Regions from separate parts of the Paenarthrobacter sp. NPDC089714 genome, predicted to be linked through region 4. Evidence: riboswitches for the same ligand, from Rfam matches in the RefSeq annotation. Region 4 holds a riboswitch; each other region holds the start of a gene.
What was found. Region 4 has a riboswitch for cyclic di-AMP ahead of ACIPY3_RS11545 (C40 family peptidase). Riboswitches for the same ligand answer to the same signal wherever they lie in the genome.

Region 1 (5,025 bases), on a different contig from region 4:
CCGACGAAGATGCCCAGCACACCAAGACCAGCAAGGGGAAAGTCAATCGCTGGAAGATGCTGCTGAACCCGCAGATCCTCCTCCTGTGCGGCATTTACTTTGCCGTCCAGTTGTCCATCTACGCCAACACGTTCTGGCTGCCCACCATCGTCAAGCAGATCCCGGGCACCACTGACCTCAGCGTGGGATTCCTGTCCGCGATTCCGTGGGTGTGCGCCGTCTTCGCCATGTACTTTGCCGCGAAGCTGCAGGACAAAGCCAGGTCCAAGCGGCCCCTGCTGGTGGTCGCCCTGCTGATTGCCGCCGTCGGGACCTTTGCCGCCGCGGTGGCGACGCCCGTTCTTGCGCTGGTGTTCCTGGCCATCGCGGCCATGGGCTTCAAGAGTGCATCGCCGCTGTTCTGGACCATTCCGCAGTCAGGCCTCCACCCGGCCGTGCTGGCTCCGGCCATCGCGATCATCAACTCACTCGGCAACCTTGGCGGTTTCGTGGCACCGTTTGGCTTCGGCGTTATCAAGGAGCAGACCGGCAGTGTGATCCCCGGACTCTACGCCCTGGCCGCCGCGTCGCTCCTGGCCGCGGGGCTGGTCTACTTCCTGCGGGAGCGGAAGAAGGACACGGACGCCCCGGCGGAGAACGGCAATGCCCGATCGGCAGACAAACTCCACACCGCCTGACTCTCCCTGGACACAACAAATGAGGCAGCCACCCGCGCGGGTGGCTGCCTCATTTGTTGATGCCGATGCTACGCGCGCCGCAAGCGCTGGCAGCTCCAGCGGCCCATCCGGCGACGGAAGGCAGCCGTCCGGCTGCTGCTGCAATAGCGGCCGTGCCAGCCGATGTGCGTGGTGGTCCGAGGCATGCGCGTGCTCATTTCAGCGCCTCCTTTGCAAGGTCCAGCAAGCCGTCCACATTCAGGGTGGGCTCACTGGTTGCCGGGGCGCTGCTTGCTTTTGGGCTGTTGCTCGGCCTCGGCTTCGACGTCTCGGTGGGGGTGGGCGTCGGCGTCGGGGTGACCGTCGGAGTAGTGGTGGGGGTCGGCGTTGGTGCCGTGACGGTGTCCGACGGCGGAGCGGGCTGGCTCGGGACCGGCGAGGTTACGCCGGGCACCGGGACAACAGCCGAAGGTGCAGCCGACGGTACCCACTGTGGGGCTGCCAGCGAAACCTGGGGAGCAGCCGCGGACGACGCCGGCGCGGCGGCAGGTGCCTCGGCTGCGGGTTGTGCCGGGTCGGCTGAGGGCTGCCCGGCTTCCGCTGTGGCGGCCGCGGACGTTGAGGATGCCGTGGTGTAGGAGGGCGTGGGTCCAGGGGAGGCCTTGGTGGCTGCCCGGCCGCTGTCATCTGTGCCCTTGGAACCGCTGGCTTCCTGGGACTGGTTGTCCTGCCCGAAGATCGGCAGATCCAGGGCCTGGCTGACCGTGCCAACCGTGAGGACCAGGCCTAGGGCTCCGGCGACTACTGCCATGCGCTGGCCCATTGTCTTCACCGAAGCGGCCTTGGTCAGGACGGCATGCGGTTCCCGGGTGAAGGACGATGCCCCGAACGAACCGAAGGCCGACTTGCTTGCCGTGACCGACTTGCCGGTGCCAGCCGACGAGGCCGCGCCGGCTGATGTGGCCCTGTCCGGGAAGGTGGTTGCCCGGCGCGGCTGTGAGTCGTCAGCTGCACTGGCTGCAGCAGCCTGCCGGCTCGCCAAGCCCGCGGAGGCCGTTGCGGCAGCGGCAATCTGCGCCGCAGTCTTCGGCTGAGTACTGGGTGCAGGCTGGGCTTGGGAAGTGCCGATCACCGGCGCCGCTACCGTCGGAATGGCCGCCGTCGCGGGTTCGGGCTCGCCGGGCTGCACGACGGGGATAGCGGCCGTCGCGGGAGCGGCCTGCACCGCCGGAATAGCCGTCGTTGCGGGAGCAGCTTCGGCTTCAGAAGCAGGCTCGGCAGCCTGTACCACCGGAATGGCGGCCGTCGCAGGAGCAGCTTCCTCGTCGGAGGCAGGCTCGGCCGGCTTTACCACGGGGATCGCAGACGTCGGCGGCCCGGGTGTGGTCGACGCGGTCCGCGGAGCATCGTCCGCGATCGTGCTTGGTTCCTGGGCTGAGGCAGGAGCCGCAGCATCGTCGGAGGCGGGAGCTTCCGGCGCAATGACAGCCTGGGCGGCCGCCTCGCGCTCGGCCGCGCGTCGCTCCGCGCGCGTCATGGGCGCGGTGGGCGCAGGCGGGGTGGGATTGACAGCAGTGGCGGGTGCCGCCGTCGTGCTTTCAACGCTGGTGGGGGACTGTCCGCTGGGTTGGGCCCGACGGCGTCCGGATGGCTTGGTGCGCTCGATGGCCTCCTGGGCACGGCGCGGCTGATCCATGGTTGGGGACATGGGTGATTGCCTCTCAACGCCTGCGAGGTTAGCTGTCGGGTTCGGACGAGGCCGTCCGGCCGCACGTGGCGGCTTCACCCCAAGGGCCTGCGGAATTCAGGCCCGGGAACTCTGGGTCCCCCGTCTCTGCCGCGGATCTGGCGGATTCCGGGATGCGGCAGAGCTCGGCGTCAGCCCGGAAGCGGCCCAGCGGAGATCAGGGTCGCCCTTCGACCGTACAGGAGCAGGGAAGTAAAGTCACATTAATGTAACGGACGGAACGTCCAAGGTTTCGAGGTGGCCTTATCGCCTACCCTTGGGCGCTGGAGCCGGAGACGGCAATTCATGCTGGACCTTTTGTATCTGGTGCGCCTGGTGGGTTTCGGGACGGTAGATCTCGTCCACGATGCCGAGGACGCCTGCCAGGGCCGCGCGTTTCACCGGGCGCTTAGTGCCCCTGCGCCGCGTCCAGATCCAAAGGAGCGCAACGAGAGCGGGTCCGCAGAGAACGGCAGCCAACACGGCCAACAAATCCATGGATCAACACTAGCTTTGAGCATGTACTGGCCGGTAGACATGATCTATGGACCTGCCTGTGATGCCGCCCGTTTCGCCCATGCTCGCCAAGTCCGTGCCCACCATCCCCGATGTGGGGCACTACGAACCCAAGTGGGATGGCTTCCGGACCATCGTTTTCAAGGATGGGGACGAGATCGTCCTCGGCAGCCGCAACGAGAAGCCCATGACCCGCTACTTCCCCGAACTCGTGGACGCGCTCCAGAAGAACCTTCCGGAGAAATGCGTGATCGATGGTGAGATTATCCTCATTTCCGGCAACCGTCTGGACTTCGATGGCCTGCAGCAGCGCATCCACCCCGCCGACAGCCGCGTCCGGATGCTCGCAGAGAAGACGCCGTCCTCGTTGGTAGCGTTCGACCTGCTCGCCCTGGGGGATGACGACCTGACGGGACAGCCCTTCGCCGAGCGCAGGGCCGCACTGGAAGAGGCGCTCGCCGACGCCGAACCGCCCGTGTACGTCACGCCCGCGGTCACCGACCTTGATCGTGCCAAGGAATGGTTCGTGCAACTTGAGGGAGCAGGGCTCGACGGCGTGCTGTCCAAACCGCTCGACGGCACCTACCAGCCGAACAAGCGGGTGATGTTCAAGACGAAGCATGAACGGACGGCAGACTGCGTGGTGGCCGGATTCCGCTGGCACAAAACGGCGAAGGTTGTGGGGTCCATGTTGCTGGGGCTCTATGACGACTCGGGCCGCCTGCACCATGTGGGCGTCGTGGCGTCGTTCCCCATGGCCAAGCGGGAAGCCCTGGTGGCGGAGTTAGAGCCGTACCAGGTGGAGTTCGCCGAGCATCCGTGGGGCGAATGGGCCAACCAGGAGTCCGCCGGGGGATCCAGGATGCCCGGTGGCCAAAGCCGGTGGAGTGCCGGTAAGGACTTCTCCTTTGTGCCGCTGCGCCCCGAACTCGTGATCGAGGTGGCGTACGACTACATGGAGGGCGACCGTTTCAGGCACACCACCCAATTCCGTCGGTGGCGGCCGGACCGGACCCCTGACAGCTGCACCTACTCGCAGCTGGAAGAACCCGCAGACTACGATCTGGGCGAGATCCTGCGGCTGAAATAACGCCAATCGCCGCCAAGCCGCTGTCTCGACGTTGCCCAATAAAGGAACAGCTGCCTGGCGACTGATGTGGGAGCGGTTACTCCTGGTGGCCTTGGTCGCCGCTCATGCTGCCTTCTCCGGGAGGGGTTTCTCCCGGAGGTACTCCGCCGCCCGGCTCCAGTCCGGTGATGTTGCCGTCTTCCGGATCCGGATTCGAGGAGGCTGCGGGGTCTTGGTCTTCGTCCTTACGCATATCAGGATCCTCGTGGATGCTGTCCGGTTCAGCGGCGCCGGAAACGCCGAACGTTTGGGGGTCGTCTTCGGGGTCGTAGCTCGTCATAGCCAAACCTCTTCTTCAGTAACCTTATTATTTGCTTTGCCCTGTCAGCCTAGCCTCGGGACCGGCGCCCAACAAGGGCAGCCCGGCGCCACGGTCAGCAGGCCGTTCCCCGCGCTCAAAGTCTTTCCCGTTGAGTGAGAGGCCTGTGGAAAAGATGGTTTTTGCAGAGTTCTGTTTCGGCCGCTTACCTGGAATGGGCGTACAAAAAACCCCGGCCGCATCATGGCTCATGTCCAGAGAGGCGGGTCCGGGGACTTCATCTGCAGTCTAGCAAGGAGCGCCGAGTACTGACCAATGCCCAAACTTGGTCCAACGGCGCCCACAGCCGCGCCCTCGACGAGGCCATCACCCCAGTCCGCACGGCAACGTACATGGCCGCTGCCTCTTACGATCACTCGCTGGCGAGACAGCTCTATATTTGGGATCGTGACGTTTCGGCAGCCCTTTTGGCCGACATCGCAATCGTGGAAGTTGCCGTGAGGAACGCTATGGCCAAGCAACTGGAGCTTGCCTACGGGGGTTTCTGGTACACGGCAGATATTGGGCTGGATGGCCCGAGCCGGAACAAGTTGGCCGAGGCCTGGTCGAAATTGCCGCCGGGGCGGCGCACTTCCGGCCACCTCATAGCAGGCTTGATGTTTGGCTTCTGGAAGGGACTCTTGGAACCGGGGGGATATGTGGGGCGGGAACCACAGCGATTTCGGGCTTCGCATGAGCT
Region 2 (5,025 bases), on a different contig from region 4:
TTCCCCCGGGTCCGAGGCCCTGTCCCGGGACGCCTTGCTGCGCACCGGTTCCGCCGGCCTGGCCCAAGGGCACGTTTGCCGCATCTGCCGAGCCGGCGTTGCCCAGGGAGTAGAAGCCCGCAGCCGTTCCTGCGGCGACAACCACCGCAACGCCGGCAACGATCAGTGTCCGCTTGAGCGTCCAGCGGCCCTGCAGGGTTCCCTTGTCCTTGCCGGACAGGGAGCTGCCCCAGCCGTTTGCGGGCGGAGCACCCCAGCCATTGGTGTTCGACGCCGGAGCTCCCCATCCGCTGTTGGCTGCGGTAGGGCCCGACGGCGGAGCTCCCCACCCGCTGTTGGCTGCGGAAGGGCCCGACGCCGGAGCTCCCCACCCTGCCGACGGCTGGGTTCCGGCGGGCTGGGTAGCGACCTGCCGTGTTTCCGGGGTCGGTGTGCCGCCGGGTTGGTCCCTGCGGCCCTTCTGGGAATCTGCCTCGCCCCATGCCCACGAGGATCCGGGATTGGCTTCACCGGGGCGGGGCTGTGCGGCTTCCTGCTTCGGCCCGGTATTTTCCTGGGGTGTGCCTTGGCTTCCCGGGGTGGTGCCCTGCGGGGCCGGGGACGTGGGGTCTTCGGGGCGCTGCTGCTCGTTCATGGTGTTCTCCAGATGGGGTTGTTGGTCCTCTTAGGCCCCAGAGTCTGCTGCCTGGCTGTGCGGAAGCTGTGTTGAGGAGCAGTCCCTCCTGTGACCTGTGGATTCGCGTGTTTCAGGACTCCCATCTCGCTAGTGTTGACTTCACAGGGTCCTCACAGGACCGGCAAAGCGCCGGCAAACCAGCAGATTGGAGAGTTGTCACATGGCATCCCCGCACTCCATGACCAACAACCTTCCCCAGCTCTCCCACCCGGACGGCTCCCCCATCCGCGCCCTGGTGGTGGACGACGAGCCGAGCCTCGCCGAGCTCATGAGCATGGGCCTCCGCATGGCCGGCTGGTCCGTCGCCGTGGCCGCAGACGGCCCCGAGGCCGTGAAGCTCGCTAAAGACTTCCGCCCTGACGTCCTGGTGCTGGACGTGATGCTTCCCGGATTCGACGGAGTTGAGGTCCTGAACCGGATCCGCGCGTTCGCCCCGGAAGTCCCCGCTCTCTTCCTCACCGCGAAGGATGCAGTACAGGACCGCATCGTTGGCCTGGCCGCGGGCGGCGACGACTACGTGACGAAGCCGTTCAGTATGGAGGAAGTCCTGCTGCGCCTTCACCGTTTGGTACAGCGCTCAGGTGTTGCCGCCATGGACACCGCAGAACTCGTAGTGGGCGACCTGACCCTGAACGTGGACACCCGCGAAGTAACCCGGGCCGGCGAGGACATCGCCCTCACGGCAACCCAGTTCGAGCTCCTGCGCTACCTCATGGAGAACCCCAAACGCGTGGTCAGCAAGGCCCAGATCCTCGACCGCGTGTGGGACTACGACTTCGGCGGGCAGGCGAACATCGTGGAGCTCTACATCTCCTACCTGCGCAAGAAAATCGAGGCCAACCACCCGCCCATGATCCACACCGTGCGTGGCGCAGGCTACGTCATCAAGCCCGCGGACTGAACCTTGACCACACTCTCAGGGGTCGCCCGGAAGACGCAGCGGAGCTGGCTGGACCCATCCACCTGGCATTTGCGGACCCGCCTGGTGCTCGTAGCCATGGCGCTGCTCGTTGCCATCTGCGGGGCGGTGGGAGTGGTGAGCTATGCGTCCATGGACATGGTGTTCAACCGGCAACTGGACCGGCAATTGGAGCAGGCGTCCAGCCGCGCAACCGACTTCGGCAGGCCACCCTCCAGCTACCCGAACGGCCGGCCGGACCCGCTCGAAGCCCGCGGGCAGGGCGCCGGCACCCTGAATGCGCGGATCAGCGGATCGACCGTCAGCAGCGCCGGGCTCATTGACGCTTCAGGAAACCGGGCAACGCTCTCCGCCGAAGACAAACAGATCCTCCTGGACCTCCCTTTGGACAACCGCCCCGTGGACCGATCGCTCTCCAACGGCGACTACCGGCTGGTGGCGGTCAAGGTGACCTACGGTGACGTGATCGTGACGGGCTTGCCGCTCGCCGACAAGCAGACCACCGAAGCGTCCCTCGTCTGGACCATGGTGTTCGTATCGCTCGGTGGCTTGGTACTGATTGGGCTGGCCGGAACCGTCATTATCCGGCGGACCATGCGGCCACTGGAGCAACTGTCCGAAGTGGCCACCAAGGTTTCCCGCCTGCCCCTCGACGCCGGCGAGGTGGCCCTCGCGGTGCGCGTACCCCCGTCGGCTTCCCACCCCGGAACAGAGGTAGGCAGCGTGGGCTACGCCCTCAACCAAATGCTGAACAACGTGGCCAGCGCCCTCGAAGCCAGGCAGGAAAGTGAAACCAAAGTCCGGCAATTCGTTGCCGACGCCTCGCACGAGCTCCGCACGCCCCTTACAGCCATCCGGGGTTACACCGAGATGCTGCGGATGACTGAGAATTTCACCGAGGATGGCCGCAAGTCGCTGGCGCGCGTCCAGAGCCAATCGGAGCGGATGAGCACCCTGGTGGAGGATTTGCTGCTCCTGGCCCGATTGGATGAAGGGCAGCCTTTGAAGGTCACGGACGTGGACCTGACACAGTTGGTCATTGAAACCGTGACTGACGAGAAAGTCATGGCCCCGGACCACGTGTGGCAGCTCAAGCTTCCGGATGAGCCCATTACGGTCCGCGGAGACGGCACGCAACTTCATCAGGTGCTGGCCAACCTGCTGTCCAACGCCCGCAAGCACACCGATCCGGGCACCACTGTGGTCACCGGCGTCATGCTGAGCGCGGACGGGAGTGCAGTGGTCACCGTGACAGACAACGGGCCCGGTATTCCCGCGGATTTCCAAGGCCGCATCTTCTCCCGCTTTGCCCGGGCTGACGCGGCACGTTCGGGATCGGAGGGCACGTCGGGCCTGGGCCTGTCGATTGTCGAATCGATCGTCGGAGCACACGGTGGCAGCGTCGAAGTCACCTCAAAACCGGGGCGCACGGAGTTCGCCTTGCGCCTCCCCTCAGTGACAAGCGAACAGGTGTAACGAAACCGGCAAGGCGACGCACCGGCGTCGTGATCTCTGTTACCTAAATGTGACTTAAGCAAAATCCTCCTGTACCGTCGAAAGGGTGGGTCGCCCCAAGAGGCCCACACCCGGGATGCGCCGAGCTCTGCCACTTCCCGGAGTTCCGTTCTCATCGAGGCAGAGACGGGGGACCCAGAGTCTCCGGGCCAGGCATTGCGCCGGCCCTTGGGGTGAAGCCGCAGCTACGCGCGCGGCCGGATGACCTCATCCGAACCCGACAGCTAACTCCGCAGGCGCTGAGAGGTAATCACACATGTCTGAATTCAAGGATCAGACGCGCCATTCCGCGCGTCACCGCGACGAAAACGATGCTCCCCTGACCAAGTCGCAGGCCGTTCTGAAGAACGCCGCACGCCAGGGCAAGGCCGGCCACCGCATGTCGGTCGTAGCAGGTGTCGTTGCCGCCGCACTCGGCGTCGCTTCGCTGGGACAGGCCGCCAACGCCGCGTTCAACCTGCCGGAACTGAGCCAGGCAGCGCAGACCCAGGCCGCCGTACAGTCTGACCCGAAGGCCAACGCTGCCTCAGACGCAGCTGCGGAAAAGGCTGCTGCGGATCGTGCAGCTTCGGCCAAGGCCGCAGCGGACCAGGCAGCGGCCGCAAAGGCTGCAGCCGAGAAGGCCGCCGCCGACAAGGCAGCTGCAGACAAGGCTGCCGCAGAGAAGGCCGCAGCCGATCAGGCTGCCGCTGCACAGGCCGCCGCCGAGAAGGCCGCCGCCGACGCCGCAGCAAAGGCCGCCGCTGACAAGGCGGCAGCAGCAGCTGCAGCCGCCGCCGCTGCCCCCAAGGCAATCGACGATCCCGCAGCCGCCAAGGCCTACGCCGCCAGCATCCTGGCCAACTACGGCTGGGGTCCAGGGGAAATGACCGCCCTGAACACGCTGTGGGAAAAGGAATCCAACTGGAAGACCACCGCAACGAACGCTTCCAGCGGCGCGTACGGCATTGTCCAGTCGCTCCCGGCTTCCAAGATGGCTACTGCTGGCGCCGACTGGCAGACCAACTACCAGACCCAGATCAAGTGGGGCCTGAACTACATCAAGGAGCGCTACGGTTCGCCGTCGGCAGCCCTCGCCTTCCACTTGGCCAACAACTGGTACTAAGCCAAAAGGGTTCCGAACAGCCGCTCCCGGCCCCGCCATCCGCACCAACCCCAACTGGTGCGAACGGCGGGAACGGGGGCGGCTTTCGCATGTCCAGACCCCGCCACAGTTACACAGTCCCGTCACAGCTTCCGCCTAAAGCCCTCACAATCGGCAGCCCCACTCTGGATGCATGACGCTCATAGATCCCGCCACCAGTGCGCTGCCGAACCCCGCCCATGCGGGGCACTTCGCCGCTCCTGCCTTGCCCGTTCGGCAGCCGCGGCGCTCTCCCGTGGACACCCGGACCGCAGTCCCCGTCCTGGACGTCACCATCCCCGTCCACAACGAGGAAACGGACCTTGAGGAATGCCTGCGCCGGCTGCACGGCCACCTCGTGGACACCTTTCCGCACACGTTCCGCATCACGGTGGCGGACAACGCGAGCACGGACAACACCCTTAAAATTGCGGAGCGGCTGGCCCGCGAACTTCCCGAGATCGCGGTGATGCGGTTCGAGGAAAAGGGCCGAGGCAACGCCCTCCGCCAGGTCTGGCTCGCGTCGCCTTCCCCCGTGCTGGCCTACATGGACGTCGATCTCTCCACCGACCTCGCTGCCCTTGCACCGCTGCTGGCTCCCCTGATCTCCGGGCATTCGGACCTGGCCATCGGGACACGGCTATCCCGCAACTCGCGGGTAGTGCGCGGACCCAAGCGCGAATTCGTTTCCCGCAGCTACAACGTCCTCCTCCACACCCTCATGGGTGCACGGTTCTCCGACGCGCAATGCGGCTTCAAGGCCATCCGTGCCGACGTCGCCCACCGGATCCT
Region 3 (5,025 bases), on a different contig from region 4:
ATGCGGCCTCGGTTGAAAGGTCCAGCAACACCCCGGCGGCATCTCCATTCTCCACGGAGGCATCCACGTCCAGGTCATAGCCGGCCACCTTGTCCATGGCCTGTTTGACGATTGCTTCCGCACCCTCGCGGATGACGGAATCGTCCACGGTGGCGTAACCGCCGTCCAGGCCGGAGGCCGCGAAAATCGGCACTGAATAGGCCGTGACGATATGCAGGGGAAGTTGGCGGCGTTCAGCCTCGCGGGCCGCCCACACCAAAGCGCATTGACCGTGTTCCGAGCCGTCTACTCCGACGACGATTCCACCGGGTGCAACGGCTTCTCCGTCGCCGCTCCGGGGTTCTTCAACGTGACTGCCGTGCTGGTCCATGGGGCCCGCCTCTCCACCTGCTGCTTTTGTTCCGGTCATTCTGCCAGAGGTTTCACCCGCAAGGTGACACGCCCGGCCTGGTGCGAATATCCGGGGAAGGAGAAGTTCAGGGCATCCCCTTCCACTGCCCACTATTCTCGGTTGCCAAGGCCGAATCAAGGCGACTTTTCGCCCGCCGCATAACGGTCCGGGCTCGGTTTCAGGTGTGGTTGCCGGACTCTGGATGAACAAGTAAAAACACGCTGCCATTGAGGCTATCCACGGCCCCAAAAGTTCTGTAGTGTTCGAGTCACCGAATGGCCGGCAAGCGTGTTCCAGGACACACCCGGCCATTTGTTTGCGGACGCTGGGGGAGCTTGGACGCGAAACAACGCGATGCCTTCGGGCACACACGTCAAGGAGGAACCAAGCAGTGTCACTCACGCCTGATTCCGGCACAGAGCGCACCACCACCGTGGTGATTGGAGCCGGGCTTTCCGGCCTGGCCGTGGCCAGCGAGCTCAGCCGCTACGGCGTTGGCTCAATTGTGGTGGACGGGTTTGGATCCCTGTCCACATCCGGTCCCTCCGTCCACACGGGAATGCTGCAGCGCTGCGATGCTGCCGACCCCGCGGCCATGCTGGAACGCAACCAAATCCTCCGGCACTTGCGGAACTACGCAGCCAGCCATCAGCTCGACGTGCGGAGCACCACCAAGGCGGTGCGCCTGGACTTCCTGGGAGCCAGCCAGGGCCTGCAACTCGGCGAGCGGAGCGTGGCGGACCTTTCGACTCCCGGCATCGGCGTCCCCGGCCTGGCAACGGCGGGCCTCGCCCCGTTCGAGCCGGCACCTCGACAATGGGCCGTACACACGGCCAGCGGCATCCTCCTGGCGGACCACATCGTTGTGACGCGTTGCGCCCAAAGCCAGTTGCGCCGGATGTTGGCCGAACTGGGCATCGCGATCGGGCAGAACCTCGTGGCAGCCATGCGGGCGGTGGGGATGCACCTTGTTGGCGTCGGAGAGCTCATCACCCCTACGCCCAAGGAAGTGCTCCGCCAGGCAAAGGCAGTGGGACAGGCCATCTCGTCGAAGGTGGCGCTCCCGGCAGGACCGGGCATCGCGATCGCCTGAAAACCCGGCAAGGCCAGTACCTCGGCAGTCTGACCAGTCCTGCCCCCGCCGCAGCGAGCAGCGACGTGCCGGGACCTTGAGTCCCCAGCTAGCCCTTAACAACCAAAGGCCGGCACCCGGAGAGCAATCTCTCCCAGGTGCCGGCCTTGGTGTTTAAGCGTGAAGCTTAGGCGCCAGCGCGTACGTACGTGATGGGGCCGGTTGCGGTCAGCCAGCTGATCGGGTGGATGCCGGTCTGGTTGCCGTTGATGCCGCCACTGATGGCCTGGCCGTTGCCGATGTAGATAGCAACGTGGCCGGACTGGACAATCATGTCGCCGGGCTGGGGATCGCTGACTACCTTGCCGTAGTTCAGGAACTGCATCGGAGCGAGGTCACCCACGGGGATGCCTGCCGAGCCGAGTGCGCGCTCCACCATGGCGGTGCAGTCCTGCATGATGCCGATCTGGGCGTAAGCCGAAGCAACCATGGCTGCGTTGACACTCCCGGCAGGTGCTGCTGCTGCAGGAGCCGCGGCGGCGGGAGCAGCCGCGGTAGCTGCAACGGTAGCCTTGGCCGTGGTGGCAGCCGCAGTGGTTGCCTTCTTGGCCGGAGCCGCAGCCACGGGGGCCGGCTTCTCGATCACGGGAGCTGCCACGGAGGAAACCGCGGGGCGCTCGAAGTTGATGGTGGCAGTTGCAGCTGCGGTGACCACCTTGTTGGGGGTCTCCGCAACGGTTTCGGCAACCGTCGCCGGGCTGGAGTCACGCTGGACCGGGGCCTGTGCGGGGGTCTCGGCAGCGTGGGCGGCAATGGAGCCGGTCAGGACAAGGCCGGAAGCCGCAGCAATAACGGCTGCCTGGCGGCCAGCGCCCGAAGCGTTGCTGGCAACGGCCTTGGAGATGGAGATGAACGGATTGGGACGTGCGATGTCCGCCTTACGACGGCCGCGAAGAATGCGTGAAGACATGAAAAAGCCTCTCCCGATGCCTGCGAGGTTAGCTGTCGGATTCGGATGGGAGTCACCCGGTCACTATCCCCCGCTGTTCAGCGGAAGCTTCGTGACTTCACCCCAAGGCGCGCTCAATGGCGGCCTAAAATGGGTTCCCCGTCTCTGCCGTAGGTTTGTCTGCGAACGGATTCCGGACTGCGGCAGAGCTAGGCAATCAGGCCGGAAGTGCCCCAAATAGGGATCGGGCACAGGTACTACCGTAACGGATGATCACGCCAAAGTCACATTTGAGTAACGAGGAGTTGGCTTTGCGCGTGTCGCGGTAACCCTTTCGAGATTTTCGCAGGTATGTAGAAAACCGCGTCATTCCGCGGAATTATCGCCCTCGGCCTCGTTGGAAGCGGCCAACTTCCTGCGGGCTGTAACAGCCAGGAAAACCACCAGGCCGACTGCCACCACGGCGAGGCCCACAATGCTCCACGGGAAGGGCTGGGAGGCGGCCGGAGCCGACTCGCCGGAGCCGGTCCCCGGAGCTGCCGTTCCTGCGCTCGGAACCACCGCTCCCGAGGCCGAAGCGGACGGCGAGGCGCCCGCGGAGCCGTCTGCCGCCGTCGTGCTTCCCGTGGTGGCCGTGAACTTGAAGGTGCCCTCAATGGGGTGCGAATCGGAGCTGACCACGCGCCACACCACCGTGTACTCGCCGGCCGGCGCTCCCGGGCGCAACTTTTGGACTGCCTGGTTGTCGATGATTTCGACGGCGCCGTCAGCCCAGTTTTCGCCGCCCGCGGTGACCGTCACCCCGGAACCGATGGCCAGCGGACGGTTGTTGAAGGTGATGGAGACCGACGCCGGGACTGCCGCCACGGTGGCTCCGTTGGCCGGAGTGGTGGACTCGGCGACGTCGTGCGCGGACGCGGGGGCGGCACCGAAAAGTACCGCCGAGGCGAAGGCAAGGGCGGCAACGACGGCGGCCAGAAGCGGGCGGATGGTACGCATGGGGCGGTTTCTCCTAATGTTGGCTTCCTTACAGACTAGGCGAATCGTCCGGGCGCCCCGTAGCCGCGGGCATAGGATTTGAGAGCACACTCACCCGATCCCCGGAGACCTTCATGCTTAAACAAGGTTCTGCCATAGACCGCTACTTCAAGATTTCCGAACGTGGTTCCACGTACTCACGGGAAATCCGGGGCGGGTTCGCGACCTTCTTTGCCATGAGCTACATCGTGGTCCTGAACCCCCTGATCCTCTCCGGAGCCGACTCCAGCGGAGCCTCCCTGGGCTTCACGGCAGTTGCAGCCACCACCGCGTTCGTTGCGGGCATCCTGACCATCCTCATGGGAGCCTGGGCCAAGCACCCGTTCGCCGTGGCCACGGGCCTGGGAGTGAACGCCTTCGTTGCCGTCACCGTCGCTTCACACCCGGGGCTGACGTGGCCGGACATGATGGGCCTCGTGGTCTTGTCCGGCCTCACCATGTTGATCCTGGTCCTCACGGGCTTCCGCACCGCTGTGTTCAAAGCTGTCCCGGAAGCCCTTAAGACCGCGATCGTGGTGGGCATCGGCCTGTTCATTGCCCTGATCGGCCTGGTCAACGCCGGTTTCGTCCGGCGCATCCCCGACGCCGCCGGAACCACGGTTCCCCTGGGACTCGGCGTGGACGGCAAGCTCATGGGCTGGCCAACACTGGTGTTCGCCGTCGGCCTGATCCTGACCATCGCCTTGGTGGTCCGCAAGGTCCGCGGCGCGATCCTGATCGGCATCGTCGTATCCACCGCGCTGGCGGCGATTTTGGAATTCACCCTGCACATCGGCCCGAGCTTCGACGGCAAGAACGTCAACCCGCGCGGCTGGTCCCTCGTGGCACCGACGCTCTCGGAATGGGGCGCTCCGGACCTGTCCCTGATCGGCAAGGCGAACCCTTTCGGCGCTTTTGAACATCTAGGCTTCATCGCCGCTGCCCTGCTGGCCTTCGTGATCCTGCTCAGCATCTTCTTCGACGCCATGGGCACCATGGTGGGCCTGGCCAACGAGGCGGGAACCGTGGACAAGCATGGCAACATCCCCAACGTGGACCGCGTGCTCCAGGTGGACGCCCTCGGCGCGATTGTTGGTGGCGGCGCGTCCGTCTCGTCCAACCAGATCTTCGTCGAGTCCGGAGCCGGCATCGGCGAAGGTGCGCGGACCGGCCTGGCGTCCATCGTGACCGGTGCGCTGTTCCTGGTGGCCATGTTCTTCACGCCGCTCATCAACCTGGTTCCGTTCGAAGCCGTCGCCCCCGCGCTGGTGGTGGTGGGCTTCATGATGGTGTCCCAGGTGGGCAAGATCGACTGGCAGGACTGGGGCGTGGGCATCCCGGCGTTCTTGACCATCGCCCTCATGCCGTTCACGTACTCGATCGCCAACGGCCTCGGGGCGGGCTTCATCTCCTACGTCCTGATCCGTACCTTCCAGGGCCGCGCCCGCGAAGTGCACCCGCTCATGTGGGCTGTTGCAGCGGCGTTCCTGCTGTTCTTCGGCATTGGCACCGTTGAGGAACTGCTGGGCGTGAAATAGGCATTCCGGTATTTCAGACACTCCGGACGCGGAACTGCTGGCTTTGGCAGTCCGGGTC
Region 4 (5,025 bases):
GACGGTCCTGCGCCGAAGCGTCCGTCCTTGGGCAGCAGGTCGGCGGGAATGGTGATGCTGTTGTCGCTCACGGGTGGCTCCAATGGGTATCGGTCAAAGATGGGTCGTGGCAGGTGGCATCAACTGCTCCTTCGACACCCCAATTCTGCCTGACACGGCGCGCGGGCAGGAACCTGCGGTTGTCATAGTCCGCCACGTGGAACGGTGCAGTCCGGGAGCGCAGGAACGCGAAGGAGGATTATTCAGAGTAATTCCAAATAAGCTAAGCTGGAGAAGGCGTCATGGGGCGGCGCCGCGGGACCGACCGCCTCGTCTGGACGCGGTACGGTGGACACTACGCGAGAACTGCGTTCGAGGAGAGCTGAGCTGGATGACGGATCTGATCGATACCACTGAGATGTATCTTCGGACCATTTTGGAGCTTGAGGAAGAGAACATCGTTGCTCTTCGGGCCCGCATTGCCGAGCGCCTGCGCCATTCCGGTCCCACTGTTTCCCAGACCATCGGCCGCATGGAGCGCGACGGCCTGGTGGTCGTGTCCAATGACCGCCACCTGGAGTTGACCGAGGTTGGCCGGAAGCGGGCCACCGAAGTGATGCGCAAGCACCGCCTGGCCGAGCGCCTCCTGGCCGATGTCATCGGCCTGGACTGGGCCTATGTGCATGACGAGGCTTGCCGCTGGGAGCACGTGATGAGTGAGCGGGTTGAACGCCGGCTGTACGAGTTGCTTGAGCACCCCACCGAGTCGCCGTACGGAAACCCGATCCCGGGCTTGGAAGCACTCGGTGGACGGGCCAGCCAGATCTCCCTCAAGGGCGACGTCAACCTCATCCAGGCAATGGACGGCTACGCCACGGACTCACGGGTTGTGGTGAGCAGGTTGGCCGAACCCATCCAGGTCGAGCCTGAACTCCTGACCCAACTCGATGAAGGCGGGATCCGCCCGGGCGCGGCAGTTTCGTTGGCGCGGGTAGGGGAGTACATCTCCGTCCGCGTCCCCGGCATCGAGGGCGCGCTGGAACTGCCCCCCGAAGTTGCAGCCCACGTCTTCGTGGCGGTTGGCTGAACGTAGGACTTCCGAGGCACCTCTCCCGAAAAGGATGGGTGCCTCACTTGTGTCCCGGCCGGAGTGTCTGATCTCACTACCAGAGTCGGGTAGAACGGCGTGACCTGCAGTTTCCGCCGAAAGGTGCTAAAGGCCCACCCCGGAAAGCGGCGCTGCGAAAGATAACGAATTTATTACCGAAGGCTTTAATCCCCTATAGTTATCTACTAGCGCCGATACCAAAGCGTTACCTGATCTGGAGCCGAGCTCTGCCAGCAGATCAGGGGTGTTATCCACTACTGGCAGAGGCGGGGGAACCACCATCGGCTGCCTGAAGAAGCAGCCTTGGGGTGAAGTCCGCAGCAGCAGTGCCTACTTACGCAATTTCCTCCGGGATACCTGTGTGCCGTATGCGCTGCGTGCGGGCCGGGTCTTTGCACTCTCTGATCCGAATCCGACAGCTAACTTCGCAGGCTTTCTAGAGAGGAACAGAGTTTGACATCGCAGAACGTCAGGGGCCGCCGACGCGCGTCCGGCCCCGCTGCTGAGCTGCGGCCAGCCCGCGTCGTAACGGAGATCCGGCCGCGCGACACCCAGCGTCAGGTGCGCCGCCGTAAGAGCCCGTTGCGCCAGGTTGCCGATTTCGCCGCAGCCAGTGGCGTAGGGCAGAAAGCCGGGGTGGCCCTGGCCGCCACAGGCCTCGCCCTCACTGTCGGTCTGCCGGCCACAAGCCCCGTCATGGCCACCTCCGAGTCGGGCCAAACAGAAGCTGCCCTTGCCGTATCCGGCGGCAGCCAGCCTGAGGTTTCCGCGGAAGCTTCGGCAAAAATCGACTTCAGCCGTGCGGCAGTGGCCACCAAGGCCGATCCCGACGGCAAGCTCAAGCAGCTGCTCAGCGCCCAGTCCGTTGGCAGCATCCAGGCCAGTTCCTCCAAGGGCACCCTTGGAAGTCCGCTGGACACGCTGACAACCGCTTCTCCGTTCGGATACCGCGTCAGCCCGCTGACCGGCGGCACCGGCGACTTCCACCGCGGCCAGGACTTCGTTGCCCAGTGCGGCACCCAGGTCCACGCTGCCGCCGCCGGGAAGGTCACGTTTGCCGGGTGGCACGAGTATGGCGGAGGCAACCGCGTTGTGGTGGATCACGGCAATGGCCTTGAAACCACGTACAACCACCTGTCGTCCTTCAACGTCAAGGTTGGCCAGGCTGTCAGCCGCGGTGACGTTGTAGCCCTGAGCGGCACCACGGGCGCCTCCACGGGCTGCCACCTGCACTTCGAGGTCCAGGTCAACGGCGAAGTTGTTGACCCCATGGGCTGGCTCTAAGCAAAGTCGATGGTCGTCTCTCGCATTCGCGACACACCCCGTGACCTGAATGTGACATTCGCTTTCAACTGTTGTACCGTCTAAAGCGCATCGGCTTTTTAGGGGGCCGATGCACTTGAGTGGATTGCCTAGCTCTGCCACCACTCAGGATCCGTTCGCAAAATTCGTCTGGCAGGGGCGGGGGAACCACTTTTGGTCTTCGAGAGAAGGCCTTGGGGTTAAGTCACAAAGCTTCTCGAAGCGCGTGGCCGGATGACTCCCATCCGAATCCGACAGCTCACCTCGCAGGCATTGGGAGAGGCTACCTACGTGTCATCACGCACTACCCCTGCGCGCCACCGCGCCGAGACGGTTCACCCGTTGAACACTCTTTCGAAGGCTGTTTCAGCGAATGCCGGAACCGTTGGCCGCCAGGCCGCAGTTCTTGCCGCAGCCTCCGGCCTCGTCCTCAGCGTCGGCCTTCCGGCCCAGGCAGCGGACACCGATGTTTCCAAGGCCGAGACGAGCACGCAGCAGCTCCTCACCACCGAGGTTGTCACTGCAGAGCCCACGGCCACTGTTTCCTTCGAGAGCCCCGTCGTGGCCACCAAGGAAGCCCCGAAGGTCCAGCGTGCTTCGCAGACCACCCAGCGCTCCCAGACAGCTGGTAACCAGACCACTGGCAGCCAGGCCGCCGGCTCGCTCGCCGCACAGTCTTCCGACGCCCAGGAAACGGCCTCCAGCGCCGCAGCCTCCGGCCTCGCCGCGATCGCCTACACGGGCATCGGCCACCCCTACGTTTGGGGCGGCACCACTCCCAACGGCTGGGACTGCTCCGGCTTCACCCAGTGGGTCTACGCCCAGGCCGGCATCAGCATTCCCCGCGTCAACGCCTGGACTGCCATGAAGGCCACCAGCACGCCGCAGCCGGGTGACCTGGTCATGCAGAACGGCGGCGCACACGTAGGCATCTACGTCGGCAACGGCATGATGATCAGCGCTCTCAACCCGAGCCAGGGAACCTTGCTCCACTCGGTGGCTTCCACCGGCACGTCTTCATTCTTCACCCTCCGCTAAAACCCCGTTCGGGGTACGCCAGCATGCCCCCCAAGTGCTGGCTTGCCCGCAAACCGCGCGTGCCCCAACCGCGTGCGGAAACGAAAAGAGATTAAAAATGACCAGTGCACACAAGGTTGCACGGCACCGAGCTGAGGCCCCCAAGACCAGCTCCCTTGCCGTGATCGCGAAGGCTGTCAGCAACAACGCCGGTGGCGTCGGCCGCCAGGCAGTCGTTATCGCTGCCGCTTCAGGACTGGTCTTGACCAGTGGCGTTGCTGCGAACGCCGCCGATACCAACGTCCAGCGTGAATCCACGGCCACCACAGCCCTTGATGTCCAGGCAGTCACGCAGTCCACCATCGCTGCCGACTCCACCGTGGCCATCTCCTACGAGAGCCCGGTTGTGACCACGGTGGAAGCTCCGGCTCCCGTCGTCGAGAAGCCCGCAGCGAAAGCCGCATCCGGCTCCACGGCTACCGGCGCGACCGCCACGTTGGCAGTCGACAACTCAGCAACGGCGGCCGCCAAGGTTCCTGCAGCTTCCAGTGGCCTCGGGGCAGCCATCGCCGCTGCAGCCTACGCCCAGCTGGGAGTGACCCAGGACTGCACCATGTTGGTCACTAATTCGCTGGCGGCCGTGGGTATCAACTTCCACGATTGGCCGGCGGGCTACCTCTCCTTGGGCCGCACCGTCAGCGCCGCCGAAGCCCAGCCGGGCGACCTCGCGTACTACGCCAACGGTGGTTACGGTGGAATGGCACACATCGCCGTCTACGTCGGCAACGGAATGGCAGTACACGGTGGATGGAACGGGTCCACCACTGCACTCTTCAGTGTGAACGTCGGCTCCGGCCCGGTCTTCATCCGTGTGAACGGCTGATACAGATTCTTTGAACACCCCGCAGGAATACCTGCGGGGTGTTCCGCTTTAAGCCTCTCGCGGAGGGCCATGCAAGGTGTCCCGCACATGAACATTCGCCGACACTGCACGGGAACAGGCCAGAAAATTCGTTGATACGGCATATAAGTGCTTACCCTTATGGTGTCGATCCACAGCCCGTACATGCAGAGGGCAGCCGGCCCTCGTGCCCCTGACGGGTGCGGCCGTGAAGAGGTACGTGCATGCGCACACTCGTTCTGAATGCTGGATATGAACCGCTGGCGGTAGTCACCTTCCGCCGGGCGCTGGTCCTTGTGCTGACTGGAAAAGCTAGCGTAGTGGCCGAAGGCGGCGAACCTGTCGTCGGGCCACAGGAGATTCTGGGACGTCCGTCCGTGATTCTCCTCAACCGCTACATCCGTCCCCGGTACAACAGGATCACCGCTGTGAGCCGCCGCGGGGTGCTCCGCCGCGACGGCCACCGCTGCGCCTATTGCGGCAAGACAGCGCACACCATAGACCATGTCCACCCCAAATCCAGGGGCGGCGCGGATTCCTGGGAAAACCTGGTTGCGGCGTGCTTGAAATGCAATAACGCCAAGAGCAACCAGACGCTCGCCGAGATGGGCTGGAAGCTTCGCTTCACACCCGGCGTGCCCACGGGAACCATGTGGCAGATCAAAGAACTCGAGAAACCTGCGCCGGACTGGGACCCGTTCCTCTTGCCGGAATCCGC

Region 1: another riboswitch for cyclic di-AMP. It lies ahead of ACIPY3_RS10125 (hypothetical protein); the one in region 4 lies ahead of ACIPY3_RS11545 (C40 family peptidase).
Region 2: another riboswitch for cyclic di-AMP. It lies ahead of ACIPY3_RS16465 (hypothetical protein); the one in region 4 lies ahead of ACIPY3_RS11545 (C40 family peptidase).
Region 3: another riboswitch for cyclic di-AMP. It lies ahead of ACIPY3_RS15755 (NlpC/P60 family protein); the one in region 4 lies ahead of ACIPY3_RS11545 (C40 family peptidase).

What each region holds. Positions count from the first base shown of each region.
Region 1 is NZ_JBIVGX010000004.1:285,122-290,146, forward strand. It holds gene ACIPY3_RS10115 (MFS transporter) at 1-677, shown strand, start outside; gene ACIPY3_RS10120 (hypothetical protein) at 746-874, opposite strand; gene ACIPY3_RS10125 (hypothetical protein) at 871-2,364, opposite strand; cyclic di-AMP (ydaO/yuaA leader) riboswitch at 2,368-2,517, opposite strand; gene ACIPY3_RS10130 (hypothetical protein) at 2,647-2,880, opposite strand; gene ACIPY3_RS10135 (ATP-dependent DNA ligase) at 2,927-3,988, shown strand; gene ACIPY3_RS10140 (DUF6480 family protein) at 4,065-4,307, opposite strand.
Region 2 is NZ_JBIVGX010000010.1:32,057-37,081, reverse strand. It holds gene ACIPY3_RS16480 (hypothetical protein) at 1-634, opposite strand, end outside; gene ACIPY3_RS16475 (response regulator transcription factor) at 837-1,577, shown strand; gene ACIPY3_RS16470 (ATP-binding protein) at 1,581-3,071, shown strand; cyclic di-AMP (ydaO/yuaA leader) riboswitch at 3,180-3,363, shown strand; gene ACIPY3_RS16465 (hypothetical protein) at 3,367-4,215, shown strand; gene ACIPY3_RS16460 (glycosyltransferase) at 4,388-5,025, shown strand, end outside.
Region 3 is NZ_JBIVGX010000009.1:77,146-82,170, forward strand. It holds gene ACIPY3_RS15745 (universal stress protein) at 1-370, opposite strand, end outside; gene ACIPY3_RS15750 (FAD-binding protein) at 783-1,484, shown strand; gene ACIPY3_RS15755 (NlpC/P60 family protein) at 1,651-2,433, opposite strand; cyclic di-AMP (ydaO/yuaA leader) riboswitch at 2,437-2,628, opposite strand; gene ACIPY3_RS15760 (copper resistance protein CopC) at 2,779-3,411, opposite strand; gene ACIPY3_RS15765 (NCS2 family permease) at 3,525-4,967, shown strand.
Region 4 is NZ_JBIVGX010000005.1:147,024-152,048, forward strand. It holds gene serC (phosphoserine transaminase) at 1-71, opposite strand, end outside; gene ACIPY3_RS11535 (metal-dependent transcriptional regulator) at 371-1,066, shown strand; cyclic di-AMP (ydaO/yuaA leader) riboswitch at 1,296-1,536, shown strand; gene ACIPY3_RS11540 (M23 family metallopeptidase) at 1,541-2,371, shown strand; cyclic di-AMP (ydaO/yuaA leader) riboswitch at 2,518-2,676, shown strand; gene ACIPY3_RS11545 (C40 family peptidase) at 2,681-3,427, shown strand; gene ACIPY3_RS11550 (NlpC/P60 family protein) at 3,525-4,289, shown strand; gene ACIPY3_RS11555 (HNH endonuclease) at 4,532-5,025, shown strand, end outside.